One region of the Pseudomonas sp. YA1 genome, then DNA from elsewhere that is predicted to be linked to it. Evidence: riboswitches for the same ligand, from Rfam matches in the RefSeq annotation. Region 1 holds a riboswitch; the other holds the start of a gene.
What was found. A riboswitch is a leader RNA that binds a small molecule or an ion and turns the genes downstream of it on or off. The one in region 1 is predicted to bind manganese.
Positions count from the first base shown of each region.

Region 2: it holds a riboswitch for manganese, as region 1 does, so the genes downstream of both, AC4OR5_RS24045 (TMEM165/GDT1 family protein) here and mntP (manganese efflux pump MntP) in region 1, are expected to answer to the same signal.

Region 1 is NZ_JBZWBG010000003.1:210,299-214,939, forward strand. Features, by position in the region: gene AC4OR5_RS05290 (TonB-dependent receptor) at 1-1,464, opposite strand, end outside; cobalamin riboswitch at 1,564-1,768, opposite strand; yybP-ykoY riboswitch at 1,926-2,092, shown strand; gene mntP (manganese efflux pump MntP) at 2,101-2,670, shown strand; gene AC4OR5_RS05300 (cobalt-precorrin-6A reductase) at 2,724-3,452, opposite strand; gene AC4OR5_RS05305 (cobalt-precorrin-5B (C(1))-methyltransferase) at 3,452-4,549, opposite strand; gene AC4OR5_RS05310 (bifunctional cobalt-precorrin-7 (C(5))-methyltransferase/cobalt-precorrin-6B (C(15))-methyltransferase) at 4,542-4,641, opposite strand, start outside.
Region 2 is NZ_JBZWBG010000018.1:126,858-131,498, reverse strand. Features, by position in the region: gene AC4OR5_RS24055 (NAD-dependent epimerase/dehydratase family protein) at 1-666, shown strand, start outside; gene AC4OR5_RS24050 (nuclear transport factor 2 family protein) at 676-1,119, opposite strand; gene AC4OR5_RS24045 (TMEM165/GDT1 family protein) at 1,236-1,814, opposite strand; yybP-ykoY riboswitch at 1,904-2,028, opposite strand; gene AC4OR5_RS24040 (amino acid permease) at 2,167-3,630, opposite strand; gene AC4OR5_RS24035 (methyltransferase) at 3,725-4,641, opposite strand, start outside.

The sequences.
Region 1 (4,641 bases):
CGGGGTCAGCGCGAAGACCAGCCCGGCGCGCCAGTTGCCGCCCTGCAGGCTGCGGTCGCTGCGGGTGCCGGCGCGCAGGTCGTCGCGGTCGATATGGTTCTGGTCGCGGCGCACCCCGGTCACCAGCGACAGGCGCTCGTTGAGCTGCAGGCGGTTCTCGGCGAACAGGGCGAAGGTGCGGGTCTGGCTGCGCGAGTGCGGCCGGTAGGGCGAGCGGCTTTCGAAGTAGCCAGGCGCGGGGTGCCAGGGGTCGATGTAGTCGCCGCCGACATCGGTATAGGGCGAGTTGTTGGTCAGGCGGAAGCGGATGCGGTTGTACTCGGCGCCGACCAGGGTGCGGCTGTCGAGGCCGAACAGGGCGTGCTGGAAGGCGAAGGTCTGGCGGTCGCCGATCTGCTCCTGCTCGTGGCTGATGCGCAGGTAGTCCCTGCGCAACAGCTCTTCGCGCGGGACGTCCCATTCGTAGGTTTCGGCGTTGCGCCAGTGACGGCGGGCCTTGATGTAGTACAGCTGGTTGCTCGCGGTGACGCTGTCGGAAAGGCTCCAGTCGCTGGTCAGGCGGGTCCACTGGTCGTTGTAGCGCTGCACGTCGTTGCGCACGTTGTAGTTCTTCTCGCGCAGGCGCTTGTGGTACTTGCCGCCGACCAGCGGGGTGCCGAAGTCGTTCATCGGCTCCTGGTCGCCATAGTCGTGGGCGAGGGTGAAGGCCAGATCGTCGCTGGCCTGCCAGCGCAGCGCCGCGCTGATGCCCAGGTTGCGCGAGTCGCCACGGTCGATCCAGCCGTGGCTCTGCTGCTGGTTCAGGTTGAGCCGGTAGCTGAGGCTGTCGGTCAGCGAGCCGCCGCTGTCCAGGGCCAACTGGCGGTTGTCGTAGGAGCCGTAGCCGAGGCGCAGGTGGTTGCGGATCTCGCCGGCGAAAGGCTTCTTCGGCACCACGTTGATCACCGCGCCGGTGGCGCCTTCGCCGTACAGCACCGAGGCCGGGCCGCGGATCACGTCGATGCGCTCGACCATCCACGGATCGCTGGGGAAGTTCACCGTGCCCATGCCGGTGTACAGGCGCGTACCGTCGAACAGTTGCATCACCGATGCGTGGCCGCTGAAGCCGCGCGCCGAGAGGCCGGTACCGCCATCTCCGGGGGTGCCGATGAAGCTGATGCCGGGGCTGCGGGTAACGGCGGCCTGGACGCTGGGGTTGTTGCGCCGGCGAACTTCCTCGCCGCTGATGCTGCTGGTGCTCGCCGGGGTGTCCAGGGCGCTGAGGCCCAGGCGCGAACCGGCACTGACCGGCGTGGCGAGATCGATGTGGTCGAGTTCGGCGGGGTCCTGGCGAACGCTGACCAACTGGCTGGGCAGGGCGAGGGCGGCTTCCTCGGTTTCGGCGAGGGCGGGCGGTACCAGCAGCAGGCTGGTGGATAGGCCGAGGGCGAAAGGCTCGGTGCGCAAACGGCTGAAGCGGGGCATGGGCGTTCCATCTCATGACCGGGCAGGACGGAACGCGCAGGAAATCGCAGGCGCGACAGCGCCTCGAACAACCGGCTCGCTCCCGCCCACCGCGGGTGTGCCAACAGGGCGTTGCAGGCCGGTCTCCGGGCTTGCGAGGGTCGTGAAATCCTCGCCTTCCCATGCCGGAGCACAGTGGCCTGAAGAGGATTTCGCTCGCTTACCGTTGCGGGGGCAGCGCCGGACTGATCACCGAAGTGACGCACCGGCTTCCCGTTTCACCTCCTGCGCGGCGGCAGGAGGCACCTGGAACGGCCCGGATGGGAACATCCGCACCGTTTCCAGTCAAGCCTTGAACGATCTGGATTGAATAAAATGTTATACTATAACAGTTCTCCCGTGCAGTCTTTCTTCGCCGGACCCCACGCCCTGGCGCAGCTTCCCGGGTCATCACATTTTCTTCACGCCGGCCTGCTATGCTGCCGGCCTTCCTTGGGGAGTAGCCTGCCGTCACCCGTTGACGGCGCGCTGGTCAACATTCTTGGCAACCCGCCATGGCCAGCGCATCCATCCGGATTGGTGAGACCAACGACATTCCTGCGCCGAAGCCGGGCCGCGGGGTCATGTCGTTGACTCATGCCCGGCTGGAGTATCCGCGTGAATCCCGTTTCCCTGATCTTCCTCGCCTTCGCCATGTCCACCGATGCCTTCGCCGCGGCCATCGGCAAGGGCTCCAGCCTGGATCGGCCGCGCCTGTCGGAGGCGCTGCGCACCGGGATAATCTTCGGCGTGATCGAGGCGATCACCCCTCTGGTCGGCTGGCTGCTTGGCCAGGCCGCCAGCCAGTTCGTCGCCGACTGGGACCACTGGATCGCCTTCGTCCTGCTGGTGCTGCTCGGCCTGCACATGATCCACAACGGCCTGCGCGCGGATCATGCGACGGAACAGGAAAAGCCCGGCCAGCATTCGTTCTGGATTCTCGCGGTGACGGCGCTGGCCACCAGCATCGACGCGCTGGCGGTGGGCGTCGGCCTGGCCTTCGTCGACGTCAACATCTTCCTCGCCGCCGGTGCCATCGGCCTGGCCACCATGACCATGGTCACCCTCGGCACCATGCTCGGCCGGGCGCTCGGCGCAGTGACCGGCAAGCGCGCGGAGATGGTCGGCGGGGTGGTGCTGATCCTGGTCGGTGCGACCATTCTCTACGAGCATCTCAGCGCGGCGTGAGCGGCATCGGAGACGGGGCGGGACAGGTCGCGGCGAGTGGGTGGGCGTTCGCTTCAGGCGCTTTCCCAATCGCGGATTGCCGCCAGCAGCGCCTCGCCGTCGGCGAACTCGCGGTCCGCCGGCGGCAGCGCCGGACGTGCCAGGACCAGCACCGGCAGGCCCATTTCCCGCGCCACCTGGAGCTTCGGCTCGGTGGCCTGGCTACCGCTGTTCTTGCTCACCAGCACGTCGCAGGCGAGGCGCTCGAACAACGCCCGTTCGCCATCCAGGCTGAACGGCCCGCGCGCGCCGATCACCTCGGCGCGCGGCGCGGCCGGCTGGCCTTGCAGGCAGCGCACGGTCCAGTGCTGGTGCGGCGGGACCTGGCCGAGATGCTCCAGCGGTTCGCGGCCGAGGGTGAACAGCGGACGGCGGAAGGGTGCGAGGGCAGTGATCAGCTCGCGCCAGTCGGCTACCTCGCGCCAGTCGTCGCCGGGCCCGGCCTGCCAGCCGGGCCGGCGCAGCGCCCAGCAGGGCACTCCGGCCAGTCGCGCGGCGCGCACGGCGTTCTGGCTGATCCGTGCGGCGTAGGGGTGGGTGGCGTCCACCAGCAGGTCGAAGCCCTGCTCGTCGATGAACGCCGCCAGCCCTTCGGCGCCGCCGTAGCCGCCGACCCGGACCCGGCAGGCCAGGTCGCCGGGCACCTTGCCCAGCCCGGCGAGGCTGTAGAGATGCGCCGGGCCGAGCCGGCGGGCGAGGGCCAGGGCCTCGCCGATCCCGCCGAGCAGCAACAGGCGTTTCATCAGCGCTCCTCGCAGGCCTGGCCGACCAGGTTGCCCTGGCGGTCGATGGCGAAGACTTCCAGCGCGACCTCGGCGGGCACGATGCCGCGAGCGAAGCGCAGGGCGTGGGTGCAGACCGCATCGCCCAGGGCCACGCCCTCGGCGTGTGCCTGGGCCAGCGCCTGCTGGCTGGTGTTGGCGGCGCGCATGCAGTCCTGTAGCGCGGCGCTGGCGCCGAGCGCGGCAGCCCAGCCGGCCAGTTGCGGCAGGTCGATGCTGGAGTGGCGGCTGTGCAGGTCGAGGTGGCCGCCGGCGAGCTTGCTGATCTTGCCGAAGCCGCCGCACAGGCTGAGCTTTTCCACCGGTGCCTTGCGCAGGTGCTTGAGCACCGCGCCGGCGAAGTCGCCCATCTCGATCAGGGCGATCTCCGGCAGCCCATAGCGCCGGCGCATGGCGTCCTCGCTGGCGTTGCCGGTACAGGCGGCGATGTGGCGGACGCCGTTGGCGCGAGCGACATCGATGCCCTGATGGATCGAGGCGATATAGGCCGAGCAGGAGAACGGCCGGACGATGCCGCTGGTGCCGAGGATCGACAGCCCGCCGAGGATGCCCAGGCGCGGGTTCATGGTCTTCAGCGCCAGCTCGGCGCCGCCCTCCACGCCGATGGCGACCTCGAAGCCGCCGGCGTAGCCCCGTTCGGCGGCGAGCTGGGCGAGGTGACGTTCGATCATCTGGCGCGGCACCGGATTGATCGCCGGCTCGCCGACCGCCAGGGTCAGCCCCGGGCGGGTCACCGTACCGACCCCGGGGCCGGCATGGAAGCGCACGCCAGGCTCGGCGCCCAGGCGCACCCGGGCGAACACCAGGGCGCCGTGGGTGACGTCGGGATCGTCGCCGGCATCCTTGAGGGTGCCGGCTTCCGCGCCGTTTTCCCAGGCGCGGCAGAATTCCAGGCGCATCAGCACCTGCTGGCCCTTGGGCAGGACGATCTGCACCGCGTCGCTGATCGTGCCGCCCAGCAGCAGGCGCGCCGCCGCCAGGCTGGTGGCGGTGGCGCAACTGCCGGTGGTGTAGCCGCTGCGCAACGGCGCGGGCTGCTCGGGGGTTTCCTCACGCATCGCGGGGAGGCTTCCTGGCGGCGGGTTTGCGCAATTCCAGCAGGGTGATCGGCAAGGCCTGGCGCCAGGTGTCGAAACCGCCCAGCGGTCGC
Region 2 (4,641 bases), on a different contig from region 1:
CTCTACGTCGGTTCGGCATATGCCATGCCCCGGCATCCCCAGGGACTACCGGGCCACGAGGGGTTGTTCTACGACAGCCTGCCGAGCGGCAAGAGTTCCTACGTGCTGTGCAAATGGGCGCTCGACGAGCAGGCCCGGGAGCAGGCGCGCAACGGCCTGCCGGTGGTGATCGGGATCCCCGGCATGGTACTCGGCGAACTGGACATCGGCCCGACCACCGGGCGCGTGATCACCGCCATCGGCAATGGCGAGATGACCCACTACGTCGCCGGCCAGCGTAACGTCATCGATGCCGCCGAAGCCGGGCGCGGCCTGCTGATGGCCCTTGAGCGCGGGCGTATCGGCGAGCGCTACCTGCTGACCGGGCACAACCTGGAAATGGCCGACCTGACCCGGCGTATCGCCGAGCTGCTCGGCCAGCCTGCGCCGCAGCCGATGTCGATGGCCATGGCTCGCGCGCTGGCCACCCTGGGCCGCCTGCGCTACCGGGTCAGCGGCCAGTTGCCGCTGCTCGACGAAACCGCCATCGAGGTGATGGCTGGCGGGCAGTTCCTCGATGGACGCAAGGCCCGCGAGGAACTCGGCTTCTTCTCCACCACCGCCCTCGACGACACCCTGCTGCGCGCCATCGACTGGTTCCGCGACAACGGCTATTTCAACGCCTAGGACGGTTGGCTAGGGCAGCGTTTTTTCCGCGAAGGGTCGGGTCTGCAGTCCCAGCTGAGCGCGAAAGCTCTCCATGTCGAACATGGTGCACAGCTCCTGCAACTGGCCCTGCGGGTTGAACACCCAGAAGCCCATCGCGGAAATGCTCAGCACCTTGTCGCTGGCCGGATAGCCCAGGGTCGGCCGGACGATGGTGCCGATCAGCGTGCTCCAGGTGAACACCTTGCGTTCCTCGCCGATGCAGTCTTCGACCACGACCTCCAGGTCCGGCATCGCCGTGCGGATGTCCTGCAGCAGGCGGATATAGCCGGCAGTATCCAGGGGATGGCCGATGAACGAGCTTTTGTAGAGGAAATCCTTGCTGTGCAACTGCTCCACCAACGCCATGCGGCCCTTGTTCCAGGACAGCTCGATATGATGGCGGGCGAGTCGTTTCAGGTCGTGTGAGGGCATCTCCGGCTCTCGTGGGCGAGTGGTGGGGCAGGCATCCGGTGCCTGCCTGAACTGTAGCCGTTCCCATGCATTTTGCATTGGCCGCCCAGCCATCCCGGGCCCGGCGGCGCAGTCCTTCAGAGCCAGCCGGTCAATTGCGCGGCGTGCCAGGCGGCGTACAGGCCAAGTGCGGCGAAGGCGGCCGCGGCCAGGCGGCGGATCAGGGTCAGCGGCAGCTTGTCGGCGGCCAGGTTGCCGATCAGTACCACCGGTACGTTGGCGATCAGCATGCCCAGGGTGGTGCCGATCACCACCAGCCAGAAATGCGGATACTGGGCGGCCAGCATGACCGTGGCGACCTGGGTCTTGTCGCCCATCTCGGCGAGGAAGAACGCGATCAGGGTGGTGAGGAAGGGGCCGTATTTCTTCAGTCCGGACTCTTCGTCGTCGAGCTTGTCCGGTACCAGCGTCCACAGGGCGACGGCGATGAAGGAGGCGGCGAGGATCCAGCTGAGGGTAGCTTCCGAGAAGAAGCTGGCGACCCAGGCGCCCACCGCGCCGGCAGCGAAATGGTTGGCCAGGGTGGCGGCGACGATGCCGGCGATGATCGGCCACGGCTTGCGGAAACGCGCCGCGAGCAGGAGCGCCAGCAACTGGGTCTTGTCGCCGATTTCCGCGAGGGCAACGATCAGGGTAGGGACGAACAGCGATTCCATCAGGCTTCCTAAGGGGCGGGTCGACCAATCACCATGACACGCGCCATCTGCCCGCCCCGGGTCAGATCGTGCGTGTCATAGGTCTTGTCAAACCCTTGGCCTGTCTGGGCAGGCTTGGGCCGCGCGCGCCATGGTCTGCGGACCAAGTGTGTTGACGCGTGCCGGGCGAGGCCGGTGCGGCGCTCGCGGGAGACTACTCCCCTAGGACGGGGCGCATTCTGCCCAAGCCGGGCGGCTTGGGCAAGCCCGGGACGGAAACTTTCGTCCGGGAGGGCGGCGAGGGAGCCTGATCGCAAGGAAACGTGCCGGCATCCGCAGCGATCCGCGAGGAATCGCTGGGCGGCAGGGTGAATCAGGTATTGGTCGGGCTGACGTCCATTTCGTGGTAGCGAACGAAGCGCGCGCGCTTCTTCCAGCGGTATCCCAGCCAGATCGCCAGGAACAGCGGCAGGCTGATGTAGGTGGCGAGGAGGCCGATCCAGTCGATGCGTTCGCCCACCAGCGCCTGGTAGTTCTGCCCGAGGGTGATGACCATGCACAGGGCGAAGGCGAACAGCGGGCCGAAGGGGAACAGCTTGGCCCGGTAGGGCAGGTCTTCCAGGCGGCCGCCCTGGGCCAGGTAGCCCTTGCGGAAGCGATAGTGGGAGATGGCGATGCCCAGCCAGGCGATGAAGCCGCACATGCCCGAGGTGTTCAGCAGCCATGTGTAGACGGTACTGTCGCCGAAGGCCGAAGTGAGGAAGCACAGGGCGCCGACCAGGGTAGTGGCGTACAGCGCATTGCGTGGCACGCCGCTGCGCGAGACACGGGAGAACAGGCGCGGTGCCTTGCCCTCGAGGGCGAGGTTGTAGAGCATCCGGGTCGAGGCGTACATGCCGGAGTTGCCGGCGGAGAGGATCGCCGAGAGGATCACCGCGTTCATCACCCCGGCCGCCGCGGCGAAGCCGGCGCGCTCGAAGAGCAGGGTGAAGGGCGACACGCTGATGTCGCTGGCATCGTTCTTCAGCAGGTTCGGGTCGGTGTAGGGAATCAGCATGCCGATCACGAAGATCGCCAGGATGTAGAACATCAGGATGCGCCAGAACACCTGGCGAATGGCGATCGGGATGTTCTTCCGCGGATTTTCCGATTCACCGGCGGCGATGCCGATCAGTTCGGTGCCCTGGAACGAGAAGCCGGCGATCATCGCCACCCCGACCATTGCCTGGAAGCCGCCGACGAAGGGCGCGTCGCCCATGGTGAAGTTGCTGAAGCCGGGCGACTCCACGCCATGCATGATGCCGAAGATGGTCGCCAGGCCGACGCCGATGAAGATCACCACCGTGACTACCTTGATCAGGGCGAACCAGAATTCGCTCTCGCCGAAGCCGCGCGCGGAAATCACGTTGAGGCCGAACATGATGCCCAGGAAGATCGCGCTCCAGTAGATGCCCGGCACCTCGGGGAACCAGAAACTCATCACCAGTTGCGCTGCCACCAGCTCCGCGGCGATGGTCACCGCCCAGTTGTACCAGTAGTTCCAGCCGAGGGCGAAACCGAAGCCATCTTCGACGAACCGGCTGCCATAGGTGCAGAACGAGCCGGAAACGGGCATGTAGGCGGCCATTTCGCCGAGACTGGTCATGAGGAAGTACACCATCAGCCCGATCAGGGCGTAGGAAAGCAGCGCACCGCCGGGCCCGGCGGTGGCCACGGTGGCCCCGGAGGCGACGAACAGCCCGGTGCCGATGGAGCCGCCGATGGCGATCATGTTCAGGTGGCGCGGCTTGAGCACCCGCCGCAATTGCTGGCCCTGGCTGGCGTTCAGGTCAGTCATCGGCGGCCTCCCGGCGGGTGGCCACGGAAGGGTCTGGCTGCGGGCGTGCGGGCAGGGAGAGGAAAAGCTTCATTCACAGGGTTCCAGGCAGAAATCAGGAGCGACGGGCGGAGTAGATGCGGAAACCGTCGCCTTCGGCGAGTGTCCGGCAGGGGCCGAGGTGGCGTTCGATCAACGGCGGGTACTTCAGGAAGCTGTTGGCGACCAGGCGCAGTTCGCCGCCCGGCGCCAGGTGCTCGGCGGCGCGTTGCAGCAGGCGCTCGGAGGCCTGGTAGTCGGTGTGCACGCCCTGGTGGAAGGGCGGGTTGCTGACGATCGCGGCGAGTTCGCGCGGCGCGCCGTCGATGCCGTCGGCGGCGATCACTTCGCCGTCCAGGCCGTTGGCGGCGAGGGTCAGTCGGCTGCTCTCGACAGCGAAGGCGTCGACATCGAGCAGGCTCAGGCGGCTGGCGGGGTAGCGACGCTTGAGAGCCGCCCCGAGTACCCCGGCACCGCAGCCGAAGTCCAGCAGATGGCCGCCGGGCAGGGCTTGCAGTTGCCCCAGCAGCAGAGCGCTGCCGCGATCCAGGCGGCCATGGCTGAACACCCCCGGCAGGCTCACCACCTGCAGCTCGCCATCGGCCAGCGGCAGGCTGTAGCGCTGGGCCAGGGTGTGCAGGTCGGGCTCGGCCGGCGCCTGTTCGATACGCACCTGCCAGAGCTGGCAATGCCGCGCGCTATCCAGTTTGCGGGGCTTGCCGTAGGCGGCCAACTGCTTGCTCGCGCGCTCGATCCCGCCGCGCTTTTCGCCGACCAGGAAGAGTTCGCCGCCGGGCAGGCGGGCGGCCAGGCTGGCCAGCAGGTAGTCGGTCAGTTCGCGGGACTTGGGCAGGAACAGAACGGCCGAAGTCCAGGCGCCGGTCGGCGCGCGCGTGTCGAAACGGCTACGGTCGGGGAAGCGGGCGTCCAGCTGCGCCTGCTCGCCGGCGTGCCAGCTCCAGCCCTGGGCCTGCGGTAGCTCGGCGAGCAGGT